Regions from separate parts of the Mesorhizobium sp. B2-3-2 genome, predicted to be linked through region 1. Evidence: predicted binding sites of a transcription regulator. Region 1 holds the regulator's gene; the other holds the start of a gene.
What was found. Region 1 encodes PhoB, which activates phosphate uptake and scavenging genes when phosphate is short. Its sites were predicted from a motif close to TGTCATNNANCTGTCAT; they were not measured.

Region 1 (7,395 bases):
GGTGGCGCCGATCGATCCGGCCGGGCCGCCGCCCATCAGCTGGAACGTCGTGTTGAGCGGCGCCACCGTCTGGCCGCTGGTGACCCACCAGGCGGCACCGCGCCAGACCAGCAATCCGCCCAGCGTGACGATGAAGGCCGGCACTTCGAGATAGGCGATGACGAAGCCCTGGAAGGCGCCGATCAAAAGGCCGAGCACCAGGCCGATGATCAGCGCCAGGATCCAGATCCATGGGTTGCCGAGCTCGAGTCCGACCATCCGCACCAGGAAATGCACCTGGGCGAAGCCCATGACCATGCCGATCAACCCTTCGGCGGAACCGACGGACAGATCGATGTTGCGCATGACGATAACCAGCACCATGCCTGAGGCCATGATGGCGACGGCCGAGGTCTGCACCGACAGGTTCCACAGATTGCGCGGCGTGAGGAAGGTACGGCTGTCGAAATCGAGCGGATTGACGCCGAGACGCAGGCTGGACAGGACATGCAACCCGATCCAGATCAGCAGCAGCGCGCCGATCATGCCAAGCATGCGCGTGTCGATCTCGGTCGCCTTCAGGAACCGGGCGACGGCGCCGAGCTCCGACGCACGCGCGGTGTCGGCCTGCGGGTTGGACGTCGTGTCGGTCATGATTTTCTCCCACCGGCCTGCCCGTCTGACGCGGATGCCGGAACCCAGCCTAGAAGTTACCCGCCCGGGGCGGAAAAACAAATCTTCTTGAAAAAACGCCGCGGCTTGGCAGCCGCGGCGTTCATCGCTTGAAATGGAAGATCAGTTGCAGGCCGCGACGCTGCCCGCCGCGACGCCGGCACAGACCTCGTCCTTCTTGATCCAGCCAGCGTCGATCACGACGTTGAGATTGTCCTTGGTGATCGCAACCGGGGTCAGGAACAACGATTTGACGGTGTTCCCGCCGGGCGTGGTGAAGTCCTTGACGCCGGCAATATCGGTCATCTTCTTGCCGTCGGCCAGTTGCGAGGCGATCTCCGCGGCGTTCTTGCCGAGTTCCCGCGCGTCCTTCCACACCGACACGGTCTGCGTGCCGAGCGCGATCCGGTTCAGCGCGGCATGATCACCGTCCTGGCCCGACACCGGCACGGTGCCGGCCAAACCTTGAGCCGTCAGCGCCGCGACGACGCCGCCGGCAGTGCCGTCATTGGCCGCGACCACCGCGTCGACCTTGTTGTCGTTGGCGGTCAGGAACTGCTCCATGTTCTTCTGGGCGTTGGCCGGCAGCCAGCCATCGGTATAGGCCTCGCCGACATTCTTGATCTTGCCGCTGTCGATGGCGTCCTTGAGCACTTCCATCGAGCCCGAGAACAGGAAATCGGCATTCGGATCCGCACCCGAGCCCTTGATGAAGACGTAGTTGCCTTCCGGCTTCACCTTGAACACTTCGCGGGCCTGCATGCGGCCCACTTCCTTGTTGTCGAAGGTCAGATAGAAAACGTCCTTATTCTCGATCAGGCGGTCATAGCCGACGACCGGAATGCCTTCGTCGAGCGCTTTCTGCACCGCCGGGCCGATGGCGGAGGCGTCCTGCGCCAGGATGATCAGCGAATTGGCGCCCTGCGAGATCAGGCTCTCGACGTCGGTGAGCTGCTTGCCGGGGTTGGACTGGGCGTCGGCGGAAATATACTTGTCGCCGGCGGCTTCGATCGCCTTCTTCATGGCGGCCTCGTCGGTCTTCCAACGCTCTTCCTGGAAGTTCGACCAGGAAACGCCGATGACCTTGTCCTTCGCCTGCGCGACCGACGCGAGCGTCAGCGACATGGCGACACCCGCCAGGATAGCGGCTGTGAATCTCTTCATCTTATCCTCCCTGCGCCGCGTATGGCGCGACCAAACAGGCCCGAAGGCCGGCACAAAGGCTCTATTTTTTCGAGCCTCGAAAAAACACTGGTCCATCGTCGGAACGCTGTCAACGTCGATTCTGATGTATTTTGATGTCCTCGTGAATTTTTTTCGAGCTCCGGAATAAATAATGACAGCCAAGGCCGGTTCTGCCAGTATTTGGCGGTCGCTGGGCCTGGGGAGAGAAGACGGCGACCGGGAGGATGCGAGAAACATGTCGGTCGGAATTCGCCACGACGATCTGCGCCGACGCAATCGGGCGATGGTGATCGCGGCCGTGCGCCGTGCCGGGCAGCCGTCGCGCACCGAGATTGCCGCGACCACCGGGCTCAGCCACTCCACCATATCGGCGATCTCCTCCGACCTGATCGGCGAAGGCATCCTGGCGCAGAGCAAGCCGAGCGAGGCCGGTGCGATGAAACGCGGCCGGCCGCAGATCGGCCTCAGCCTCAACCCTGAAGCCGCGGCGGTGATGACCGTGGTGCTGTCGCTGAATTTCCTCTCCGTCGCCGTCATCGACTATGCCGGCCAGGTGATATCGGAGGAGCAACGCCGGCTGGACACGCTGACCATGTCGCGCGAGGCGCTGATCGGCGAATGCGTGGCCATCGTCAGGCGACGGTTCGAGGATCCCGACCTCGACGTCGCCAGCATCGCTCGTATCGCGCTGGCGATCCAGGGCATCACCGATACGGATGCGCGCGCCATGCTGTGGTCGCCGATCACGCCGCAGACCGACATCGCCTTCGCCGACATACTGGAGGCCGAGTTCGGCATTCCCGCCACCATGGAGAACGATTGCAACATGATGGCGGTGGCGCTGCGCTGGCGCGATCCCCGGCGTTACCGCGACGACTTCATCGCCATCCTGTTGTCGCACGGCATCGGCATGGGCCTGGTGCTGAAGGGCGAACTGTTCACCGGCACCCATTCATCCGGAGGCGAGTTCGGCCACATGATCCATCGCCCGGGCGGGGCGCTCTGCCGCTGCGGCCGGCGCGGCTGCGTCGAGGCCTATGCCGGCAACTATGCCATCTGGCGCAACGCGAGGCAGCTTGGCGAGGACACCGAGCCCGTCGACGTCAGCGACGCCGACATGCGTGCGCTGGCGGCCTCGGCGCGCGAAAAGGACGGGCCGGAGCGCGAAGCCTACCGCAAGGCCGGCGAGGCGCTGGGCTATGGCCTTGGCAGCCTGTTCGCCCTGATCGATCCGGCGCCGGTCGCCATGGTCGGCGTCAGCGCCGCCGCCTTCGACCTGATCGAGCCGGCTCTGCGCGAAGCCATTGCCCAGACCGCCGGCGGCCAGCACTCGAAATCGATTTCCTTCGACACCGAGCCGAACGAACTGCCGCTGATCCGCGAGGGCTGCGCCATGCGCGCGCTGACCTACGTCGACCAGGAAATTTTCGCACCGGGGGCACAGGCGAAATCAGGCGTGGGCGAGAATGTTGCGTGACATATCCCTAGTCTTCGCGGATCGCATACCCCGCGCCACGGATAGTACGGATCACGTCAGGCATGCGGCCGTTGTTGACCGCCTTGCGCAGCCGGCCGACATGGACGTCCACGGTGCGCTCGTCGATGTAGATCGTTTCGCCCCAGACATTGTCGAGCAGCTGGCTGCGCGAGAACACCCGGCCCGGATGGCGCATCATGAATTCGAGCAGGCGGAACTCGGTCGGCCCGAGCCGGATCTCGCTCTTCTTGCGGTAGACCCGGTGCGATTCACGGTCGAGCACGATGTCGCCGACCTTGAGCACGCTGGACAGCACTTCCGGCTTGGCGCGGCGCAGCAGCGCCTTGACGCGTGCCATGAATTCCGGGGTTGAGAACGGCTTGACCAGATAGTCGTCGGCGCCGGTGGAGAGACCGCGCACCCGGTCGCTTTCCTCGCCGCGCGCCGTCAGCATGATGATCGGCAGCCGCTCGGTCTCGGGGCGCATCCGGAGACGGCGGCAGAGTTCGATGCCGGAAACCGCCGGCACCATCCAGTCGAGCACAAGAAGGTCGGGGACATTCTCCTGCAAGCGGATCTCGGCTTCGTCGCCGCGCGTCACCACCTCGACCTGGTAACCCTCCGATTCCAGATTGTAACGGAGCAGCACACCCAGCGGCTCCTCGTCCTCCACCACCATGATGCGTGGCGCGATCATCGACTGGTCACCCCTGCCGTCACGCCGCTGGCGCCGACATCGCCGTCTCGTCCTGCTTCGGGCGATTGGCGGGCAATTGCGTGCCGGTCAGCACATAATAGGCATTTTCGGCAATGTTGGTCACATGATCACCGATGCGCTCGAGGTTCTTGGCGCAGAACAAAAGATGCGTGCAGGCGGTGATGTTGCGCGGATCCTCCATCATGTAGGTCAGCAGCTCGCGGAACACCGATGTGTATTTGACGTCGATGCGTTCATCGTCGGCGCGCAGCTTGGCAAGCGCCGAGGCATCACGGGCGCCATACTCCTCGATCACGCCCTGCACCTGGATCAGTACCAGCTGCGCCATGGCATCGATGGAGTGCGACAGGTCGCGCGGCGTGGCGGCCAGGCCGACGGTGCCGACGCGCTTGGCGATGTTCTTGGCCAGATCGCCGATGCGTTCGAGATCGCCAGCCATGCGGATCGAGCCGACGACATGGCGCAAATCATCCGCCATGGGCTGCCGCTTGGCGATCAGGGTGATGGCGCGGTCGTCGAGTTCGCGCTGGCGCGCATCCATGATCGCGTCGTCGGAGACGATGCGCTGGGCGAGCGCGTTGTCGGAATTCAGGAGCGCCTTGGTGGCGCCGCCGACCATCGATGAGGCGAGATCGCCCATGTCGCGGATCAGCCTGCTGATCTGTCCGAGATCTTCGTCAAAGGCTGCGACTGTATGTTCGGCCATGATCTTGGTCCTCGTATGCCTGGGATCAGCCGAAGCGGCCGGTGATATAGTCCTGCGTGCGCTTCTCGCGGGGCGACGTGAAGATCTTCTCGGTGCGGTCGAACTCGACCAGCTCGCCCAGATACATGAAGGCGGTCTGCTTCGACACGCGCGCCGCCTGCTGCATGTTATGGGTGACAATGACGATCGTGTAATCGGCCTGCAGCTCGTCGATCAGTTCCTCGATCTTGGCGGTCGACAGCGGATCGAGCGCCGAGGCAGGCTCGTCGAGCAGGATGACCTCTGGCTTCACCGCCACCGTGCGGGCGATGCAGAGGCGCTGCTGCTGGCCGCCCGAAAGGCTGAGGCCACTGGCGTTGAGCTTGTCCTTGACCTCGCTCCACAGTGCCGCGCGCTTCAGCGCCTGCTCGACACGGCCGTCCATCTCGGCCTTGCTGAGCTTCTCATAGAGCCTGACGCCGAACGCGATGTTCTCGTAAATCGACATCGGGAACGGCGTCGGCTTCTGGAACACCATGCCGATCTTGGTTCTGAGCAGGTTGAGGTCCTGCGAACGGTCGAGGATGTTCTGGCCGTCGAGCAGCACCTGGCCCTCGGCGCTCTGCTTCGGGTAAAGCTCGTAGATGCGGTTGAAGACGCGCAGCAGCGTCGACTTCCCGCAGCCCGAAGGCCCTATGAAGGCGGTGACGCTGCGCTCGGGCAGCGACAGGCTGATATCCTTCAGCGCCTTCGACTGGCCGTAGTAGAAATTGAGGTTCTTGACCTCGATCTTGGCTTTCTCGACCGCGACTTCGGGCGTGTTCAACTCGGTGGACAACATCGGTTTCATCTGTCCTCTCTGCGTCCGGTAAGGCTGCGGGCCAAGATGCTCAGCCCGAGAACCGTAAGGGTGATTATGAGTGCGCCGGTCCACGCCAGCTGCTGCCATTCCTCGTAGGGGCTGAGAGCGAACTGGAAGATGGTGACGGGCAGGCTGGCCATCGGCGCGTTGAGATTGCTCGACCAGAACTGGTTGTTGAGCGCTGTGAAGAGCAGCGGCGCCGTCTCGCCGGAAATGCGGGCGATGGCCAGCAATATGCCGGTGACGATGCCCGACAGCGCCGCACGGTAGGCGACCGAGCGGATGACCACCCAACGCGGCGCGCCGATCGCGGCGCCGGCCTCGCGCAAGGCGTTAGGCACCAGGTTGAGCATGTCCTCGGTGGTGCGCACGACGACCGGGATGACCAGGATGGCCAGCGCGACGGCACCGGCGATCGCCGAGAAATGTCCCATCGGCCGCACCAGCAGCTCGTAGACGAACAGGCCGACGATGATCGAGGGTGCCGACAGCAGGATGTCGTTGATGAAGCGCACGATCGTGGTGAGGCGCGAGAAGCGGCCATATTCGGCCATGTAGGTCCCAGCGAGGACACCGATCGGCGTGCCGACGATGACGGCGATGACTGTCATCATGATACTGCCGTAGATGGCATTGAGCAGGCCGCCGGCATCGCCGGGCGGCGGTGTCATTTCGGTGAACACAGACAGCGAAACACCCGACAGGCCCTTATAGAGCAGTGCGCCGAGGATCAGCGCCAGCCAGGCCAGACCGACGCCCGCCGCCGTGACGCATAGCGTCATCATCACGGCATTCCTGCGCTTGCGTCGATTGTGAAGCGATGTGGCCGTCGACATCGGTCAGGCTCCCGTGCGGCTGTCCATGCGCAGCAGCATGTAGCGCGCAAGGGCAAGGATCAGGAAAGTGATGACGAACAGGATCAGGCCGAGCGCCACCAGCGAAGACGTATAGAGATCGCCGTCGGCTTCGGTGAATTCGTTGGCGATGGTTGCCGAGATCGTCGTGCCGGGCGCGAAAAGCGAGGCGCTGATGCGGTGGGCGTTGCCGATGACGAAGGTTACCGCCATGGTTTCGCCGAGCGCGCGGCCGAGGCCGAGCATGACGCCGCCCATGATGCCGACGCGGGTATAGGGGATGACGACGCGGCGCGTGACCTCCCAGGTCGTGCAGCCGATGCCATAGGCCGATTCCTTCAGCACCGCCGGCACCGTGTCGAAGACATCCTTGGTGATCGAGGTGATGAAGGGCAGGACCATGATGGCAAGGATCAGCGCCGAGGTCAAAAGGCCGATGCCGTAGGGCGGACCCGCAAACAGGCTGGAGAGCCCCGGCACGTCGTGGAAAAGCTTGATGATGAAGGGCTGCACCGTCGTCTGCAGGAACGGCGCGAACACGAACAGGCCCCAGATGCCGTAGATGATGGAGGGTATGCCGGCAAGCAGCTCGACGGCGATGCCGATGGGGCGCCGGAGTGGCCGTGGGCAGAGTTCGGTAAGGAAGATGGCGATGCCGATGCCGATGGGAACGGCGATCAGGATAGCGATGGCGGCGGTGACGATGGTTCCGTAGATCGGGGCCAGCGCCCCGAAATTCTCGGTAACCGGGTTCCACGATTCGGTCGTCAGGAAGGAGAACCCGAATTTCGACAGCGCTTCCCACGAGCCGGCAAACAGCGAAATCGCCACGCCGCCGAGGATGAGCAGGACGAGGATGGCGGAAAAGCGTGTCGCCGCCCGGAAAATCGTATCGGTGAGCGCGAAGCGCCGGACCGTCGCTTCCCTGGCCCGCATGGCGGCCGACGATGGCATGGCTTCGGA
Region 2 (7,395 bases), on a different contig from region 1:
GACGCGGCGGTTTTCGCTGATCGATCTGGTGGGTATCAAGCAATTTCTCGAAGAGAATATCTCGGCGGAGATCGACCTCACCACACGCGATAGCCTTCATCCGATGTTGAAAGCCGAGATCGAGCGATCGGCCGTGTGCGTATTCTGATGGGAGCCCGCCGAATCGAGCCAATCCTAGCCGAGATCATGACGGCCTTGGATGGCATCGACGCTGCCACCGCGGGCAAGACTCTCGAAATTTTCGTAACAGCTGGCTACTTCGCCATGGCGTCGAGCGCGGCATCGAGATTATTTCTGAAGCCACGCGGCATATCCCGGACGATTTGATCATTCTTGCTCCAGAAATCCCTTGGAAACAGGTTCGTGGAATAGGCAACATCTACGCCACGAATATCACAAGACGTCCGAAGCTCTCGTCTGGGCAGTAGCGGCAGACAGCCTACCGCCGCTACACCTGGCCATCGAGCGAATCCTCAAGGCTTTGCAAGGCAAATAGCTGTATTTCCTCGCGGGCCGGCTGCGGCCACTCCGCAGCTGCCTGCTGCACAAGCATCCCGGTCACCTTCGTCAGAAGCATTAAGCGTATTGGCGGTGCTGCCGCTGACCGTCGGCAGTTCACCACGTCACAGCAATGGGAATACAGCTTGCAATATGCAATCGGTTGCGTTATTCCATACTGGTTGCAATTTACAAGCAGTCTGAGGAGGCCTCCATGTCCAAACTTCGCGTCAATGCATTCACCTTGTCGCTCGACGGTTACGGTGCCGGTCCCGACCAGGATTTGAAAAACCCGCTCGGCGTCGGCGGGGAAGCCCTGCACAAATGGATGATTGGTACCCGCACCTTCCGCAAGATGGTGCTCGGAGAAGATGGCGGCACCACCGATACCAACGACGCGTTCGCGGCGGGCAGCTTCGAGAATGTCGGCGCCTGGATTCTCGGCCGCAACATGTTCGGGCCGATCCGCGGCGAATGGCCCGACGAAAACTGGAAGGGCTGGTGGGGCGACAACCCGCCCTATCATGTGCCTGTCTTCGTGCTGACGCACCATGCGCGCGAGCCCATCGTCATGGAAGGCGGCACGAGTTTTTACTTCGTTACGGATGGCATCCATTCGGCGCTCGAGCAGGCAAGGGCAGCGGCCAATGGCAGCGATGTGCGGGTCGGCGGCGGGGTCGCCACCGTCCGGCAATATCTTCAGGAGAAGCTCATCGACGAGATGCATCTGGCGATCTCGCCGGTGCTGCTCGGCTCCGGCGAGCACCTCTTCGCCGGGATTAATCTGCCGAAGCTCGGCTACCAGTGCAGCGAACAGGTAGCGACGCCGCTTGCCACGCATGTGGTGATCAAGCGGGCGTAAGGTGGGGAGCGTAATCTCCCCCCTGGTGGGGGAGATCGCAGCTTCACCCGCCTCAATACTTCTCCGGCACGTAGAGCTCGCGCGGCAGCACCTGGCGCTCGTATTCGGGATTGAAGACGCGCTCGGGGAGCGTGATCTCCTCGTGCGGCACCTCTTCGTAGGGAACCTGCTGCAAGAGGTGGTCGATGCAGTTCAGCCGCGCTCGCTTCTTGTCGTTGCCCTCGACGATGAACCAGGGCGCCTCCGGAATGTTGGTACGGGCAAAGGTCTCTTCCTTGGCCTTGGTATACTGTTCCCAGCGCACCCGTGACTGCAGGTCCATCGGCGACAGCTTCCACTGCTTCATCGGATCGTGGATGCGCATCAGGAAGCGCATCTGCTGTTCCTCGTCGGTGATCGAGAACCAGTATTTGATCAGCGTGATGCCCGAGCGGACCAGCATGCGCTCGAACTCCGGCACGTCACGGAAGAATTCCTCCACCTGATCGGGCCCAGCGAAACCCATCACCCGCTCGACGCCGGAACGGTTGTACCACGAGCGGTCGAACAGAACGATCTCGCCGCCGGCCGGCAGGTGCGGCACATAACGCTGGAAATACCATTGCGACTTCTCGCGCTCGGTCGGCGCCGGAAGCGCCACGACGCGGCAGATGCGTGGGTTGAGCCGCTGGGTGATGCGCTTGATGACGCCGCCCTTGCCGGCCGAATCGCGCCCTTCGAAGATCACCACAAGCTTCTTCTTGTGGTAGGCGACCCAGGATTGCAGCTTGATCAGCTCGGATTGCAGCCCGATCAGGTCGCGAAAATACTGCATGCGGTCGATAGAAGGCGGATGCGCGTTCTTGTAGATCCTCGCGATCTCCAACGACAGCGCCGGTTCCGACATCTCCAGTTCATAGTCCTCGTCGAGCGTGTCGGCGAGTTCAGCTTCCAACCAGTCCCTGGCGCCGGACTTGGGTATGGATTCATTCATCTCGTGCTGCTCCATCTGCAAGCTGCCGCCTCCGGCAACGGCCGGGCGCACTGGCGGCGTCCTGACGGCGGCGCGCAACACCCTGACCGACTGAGTATAGGCCGGCAATGACGGTTTTATTGCAAGGGCACGCCACGGCCGCTCATCGGTGTGCGGGGCCGGAGGGCGACAAGCCGCGCAGATTGTCCTACAAATCCAGCAACCCTATCGGGCCATTCTACTCAATCGCGAGGACTGACATGGAATACCGCACTCTCGGCCGTTCCGGCCTGAAGGTTTCGACACTGACCATGGGCACCATGACCTTTGGCGGCGCCGGCCCTTTCGCGGCTGTCGGCAACAGCGATCTCGCCGAGGCGAAGCGCATGATCGATCTGTGCATCGATGCCGGCATCAATCTCATCGACACGGCCAATGTCTATTCGAACGGCCTCTCGGAGGAGATCATCGGCGAGGCGCTCGGCGGCAAGCGCAGGAGCGACGTGCTGATCGCCTCCAAGGCGCGCATGCGCATGGGCGATGGCCCCAATGACGAGGGCCTGTCGCGTCATCATTTGATCCGCGAATGCGAGAAGAGCCTGAAGCGGCTCAAGACCGACGTCATCGACATCTATTTCCTGCACGAATGGGACGGCGTGACGCCACTCGAAGAGACCATCGCCGCGCTCGACACGCTGGTCGGCCAGGGCAAGATCCGCTATGTCGGCTGCTCCAACTATTCCGGCTGGCAGGTGATGAAGGCGCTCTCCATCAGCGACAGCCGCCATCAACCGCGCTTCGTCACCCAGCAGATCCACTACACGCTCGAGGCTCGCGAAGCCGAATACGAGCTTCTGCCGATCTCGGTCGACCAGGGGCTGGGCGTGCTGGTGTGGAGTCCGCTGGCGGGCGGCCTGCTGTCGGGCAAATATCACCGTGACAGCCCGACCGCGCGCCAGATCGCCGGGTGGTCCGAACCGCCGATCCGCGACGAGGACCGGCTGTGGCGGATCGTCGATGTGCTGGTCGAAATCGGCAAGGCCCGCGGCGTGTCCGCCGCACAGGTGGCGCTTGCCTGGCTGCTTGGCCGGCCGGCCGTCAGCTCGCTGGTGATCGGCGGGCGCAACGAGGCCCAGTTCAAGGACAATATCGCCGCGGCCAGCCTGACGCTGACCGGCGAGGAACGTGACCGTCTCGACGCGGTCAGCCGCCCGCCCCTGCTCTATCCCTATTGGCATCAGCAGCTGACGGCGAAGGAACGTTTCGGCGCCGCCGACCTTGTGATCGACCGAAGCAGCTTATAGGAACCCTGATGCCGGCTCCGAGACGTCGGAAGGCGAACGACGCGTAGTCAGCCCACAAGAACAGCAAAAAGGAGCCGCCATGGCACGAGCACCAAATTACGATCAGGAACGCAAGGAACGCGATCGCCAGAAGGCGGCCAAGAAGGCCGAAAAGCTGGCGGCCAAGGCTGCGGCGCGGGAGCGTTCGAAACCCGAGACTGACACCGAGACTGAAACAGAGGAGTGACGGCGCGCGGCAATCCGGCCTGGATCAGGCCGGCGCCTTGTCGCTGACGAAGACGTCCACTTCACGCGCCGCCGCGATAAAGGCGCGCCTTGCGTTCATGGCCGGCTTGTCGCCGGCCAGCGCATCGTGGCAGGCCTGCAGCGCCGCCCGATGCTTGGGAGTGCGCTTGCCGGGCCAGCTGTTCATGAGGTAGTCGGAAGCCTCGCGGGCCGAGCGTAAGAGCTGTGTACTTCCCGCCGTGACTGATTTGACGGTCACGGGTACTTCAAATCGGTTGTTTTCCATCGCCCGGTCCTACGCCATCGGCGTCCGCGAAGCGAGGCCGAAAAGTGGGGCTCGGGGCCGGCGGTCCTTTTTTCGGCGGCGAGTGGCCTGCCCTGCAGGCCACATTATGCCGCCACGACGGCAAATCCCCTGGCGCGAAGGCCGCGGCGATCATTGGCCAGCGACGTCAACAGACGGTCGCGACTGCCGACGATATGCTCCGAGAGCAAGCGCGCGGCTTCCTGTGCATCGCCGCTCCGCACGGCGGCCAGGATGGCGTGATGCTCGGCCCACGCGCGGCCAAGGGCCGCTCCATCGCGTACCTCCAGCCAACGGGCGCGCGAAAGCCTGATCATCGCATCGCGGACGGCCCGAAACAGGAATTCATTGCCGGACAGCCGTGCCAGCTCGATGTGGAAATCCATGCCGACGCGATGCCATTCCTCGCGCGGAGTGTCGTCGTCGCAGGAGACGAGCATAGCCTCGACGACATCGACGGCACTTCTGTCGGCAAGCCCGCATGTCAGCCTTACGGCCGCGACCTCGACCGCTTCGCGGTAGACCGCGATCTGCTCGAGTTCGGCCAGGTTGATGGGCGAGACCGTCCAGCCGCGCCCGTCCCTGCCGACCAGCCCCTCGGTTTCGAGCCGCAGCAGCGCAGCCCTGACCGGCGTGCGCGAGGCGCCGAAGCGGCTTTCGATCCAGCGCTCGGTGAGTTTCTCACCCGGGCCGATCTCAAGTCCAAGGATCATCTCGCGGAGCTGCCGTTCGACATTGTGCATCTGGGACATCGTTGTTGCCTTTTCACGTGCCGCATTGACAGCGGTCGGGCTGTGGGTCCATGACGGATACCGACTTGGTATCCCAAAACGGTATCCACAACAATCCCCTGACACACGCAGGCACGACATGACGCAGAACGATACGGCACAGGGCGGCTACAACATCCACTGGCGGCGCAATCTCGCCGTCTGCTTCGCGGGTTCGTTCAGCACGCTCATCGCCATGACCCTGCTCTTGCCGTTCCTGCCGCTCTATGTCGAGCAACTGGGCGTCGAGGGCCATGCGGCGATCGTGCAATGGTCGGGCATCGCCTATGGGGCGACCTTCTTCGCGGCGGCGCTCGTTGCGCCGTTATGGGGACGGCTCGGCGACCGCTACGGCCGCAAGCTGATGTTGGTACGCGCCTCCTTCGGCATGGCGATCTGCATGTCGCTGACCGGAATGGTCGAGACGGTTTGGCAATTGGTGCTGCTGCGCCTGCTGATCGGCTTTGCCGGCGGCTATTCCTCCGGCTCGACCATATTGGTGGCCATGCAGACGCCGAAGGACCGCTCCGGCTGGGCGCTCGGTGTCTTGTCCGCTGGCATCACGGCAGGTTCGCTGGTCGGCCCCTTGCTCGGCGGCGCGCTGCCGCCGGTAATCGGTATCCGCGCGACCTTTCTGTTGTCCGGCGGCGTCATCTTCCTTGCCTTCCTGGCGACGACATTCCTGATCAAGGAGAACCAGCGCCCGCAAGCAAGCAAGGCCGCGACGGCGGCAAAGCCGAAGAGCGGCTGGTCGCAAATTGCCGACAAGCGTCCGGTCGTGGCCATGCTGACGACCGGCATGCTGCTGGCCTTCGCCACCATGTCGATCGAGCCGATCATCACCGTCTATGTGCAGCAGCTGATCGAGGACCAGAGCCGGGTGACGCTCGTTGCCGGCGTGGTGATGTCGGCGGCCGCTCTTGGCGCCATTCTGTCGGCGTCATGGCTTGGCAGGCTCGCCGATCGCGTCGGTCATTGGAACGTCGTCGTCGGCGCGCTGGCCGTGTCGGCGCTGCTGCTCATTCCACAGGCCTTCGTCACCGACGGCTGGCAACTGATCGCGCTGCGCTTCCTGATGGGCCTGGCGCTCGGCGGTTTGCTGCCTTGCATCACCAGCGTCATCCGCCACAACATTCCCGACGGCGTCGGCGGCAACGTGCTTGGCCTTTCGATCTCGGCCCAATATGTCGGGCAGGTGGCCGGACCGCTTGCGGGCGGTTTCGTCGGCGGCCATTTCGGCATGCGGGCGGTGTTTCTCGGCACGTCGGTGCTGATGGCGCTCGGCGCGGTCTACAACTGGATTGTCCAGGCGCGGCGGACGCGGCATATGTTGATGGAAGCGGGCAAGCCCTGACAAGCTGCCCAGCCGATCAAGCGAAGGAGCGTCGACATGAACCTGGCCGAAACGACCGGCAGCCGTCTGCTTGTGCTCGCCGCAGGCCTTATTGGCGCGGCAGGAGTGGCGCTGTCGGCGGCCGCCGCGCATCTCGGCGGCGCCTTCACCGGTACGGCGGCATCCTTCCTGCTGATGCACGCACCGGCGTTTCTGGCCGTCGGTCTTCTCGACGCGAATCGCCCGCTGCGGATAGCCAGCCTGGTGCTGCTCGTCGGGCTCGTGCTTTTCACGGGCGATCTTCTCGCCCGCGATTTTCTCGGATCGAGGCTGTTTCCGATGTCGGCGCCGATCGGAGGCACCCTGCTCATCGCAGGCTGGCTGGCCATAGCTGTCTCCGCCGTGGTGCGTCGGCGACCCTGAGATGGGCGGCCGGTTTCAATCCCGGCGACGTTCAAGCCGGATCCAAAAATCGCGGTTGCGCGCCGAGGGCTTCGCGCGTCGCGGCGCCTCTGACCGCTCCGCGGCCGGGCCGATGCCCCAATAATTGCGATAGATGTCGTCGAACAGATGCTTCATCGGATGCATGGCTCTTCTCCTTGACTTTAATTGAATCGATCCAATCAGCCGGCGCAAAAAATTCACGCCAGTCAGCTCCGCTTGCGCGCCACCAGGAAGCGGAGATCGCGAATCCACGGGCTTGTTCCGCCGCGGCGCTTGGACACTTTGGCGGCCGACCCGCTCCAGTCGTTGCGGTAGATGTCTTCGAACAGATAGTTAACAGGATGCATGGCGCACCTCCCGTCTAGTTTGGTCCAGCAGGCAAGCCTGAATTGGATCGATTCAAAGATAGGCCTGTGGAAGCCGCCGGTCAAGCGAAATTTGAATCGATCCAACGAAAGTGCTAGATGCAAATCGGGAACGTGCTAAATGCATATCAGGAGGCACGCACAAATGGCGTCACTCACCGCAGGCAATCGACGACCCGTCCGGCTGGCCGACATCGCCAAGGCCGCCGGTGTTTCGCATGGCACTGCCTCCAATGTTTTCAGCCGCCCCGAGATCGTGCGCGAAGAAGTCCGCGAACGTGTTCGCGCGACGGCCGAGGCGATGGGCTATGCCGGCCCCGACCCCAAGGGCCGCCTGC

Region 2: ppk2 (polyphosphate kinase 2) is a predicted target of PhoB. The motif match lies at 2,441-2,457, and genes of this name have one in related genera.

What each region holds. Positions count from the first base shown of each region.
Region 1 covers NZ_VFWA01000023.1:39,358-46,752, forward strand. Annotated here, with positions in the region: gene FJ964_RS29640 (sugar ABC transporter permease) at 1-633, opposite strand, end outside; gene xylF (D-xylose ABC transporter substrate-binding protein) at 775-1,815, opposite strand; gene FJ964_RS29650 (ROK family protein) at 2,072-3,313, shown strand; gene phoB (phosphate regulon transcriptional regulator PhoB) at 3,321-4,010, opposite strand; gene phoU (phosphate signaling complex protein PhoU) at 4,030-4,737, opposite strand; gene pstB (phosphate ABC transporter ATP-binding protein PstB) at 4,763-5,566, opposite strand; gene pstA (phosphate ABC transporter permease PstA) at 5,563-6,414, opposite strand; gene pstC (phosphate ABC transporter permease subunit PstC) at 6,418-7,395, opposite strand, start outside.
Region 2 covers NZ_VFWA01000001.1:716,667-724,061, forward strand. Annotated here, with positions in the region: gene FJ964_RS03555 (nucleotidyltransferase domain-containing protein) at 1-148, shown strand, start outside; partial or broken gene FJ964_RS31760 (hypothetical protein) at 279-428, shown strand; gene FJ964_RS03565 (dihydrofolate reductase family protein) at 713-1,360, shown strand; gene ppk2 (polyphosphate kinase 2) at 1,413-2,333, opposite strand; gene FJ964_RS03575 (aldo/keto reductase) at 2,573-3,616, shown strand; gene FJ964_RS03580 (hypothetical protein) at 3,696-3,842, shown strand; gene FJ964_RS03585 (DUF982 domain-containing protein) at 3,867-4,100, opposite strand; gene FJ964_RS03590 (GntR family transcriptional regulator) at 4,232-4,897, opposite strand; gene FJ964_RS03595 (multidrug efflux MFS transporter) at 5,016-6,269, shown strand; gene FJ964_RS03600 (DUF423 domain-containing protein) at 6,306-6,671, shown strand; gene FJ964_RS30890 (hypothetical protein) at 6,687-6,836, opposite strand; gene FJ964_RS03605 (hypothetical protein) at 6,899-7,039, opposite strand; gene FJ964_RS03610 (LacI family DNA-binding transcriptional regulator) at 7,203-7,395, shown strand, end outside.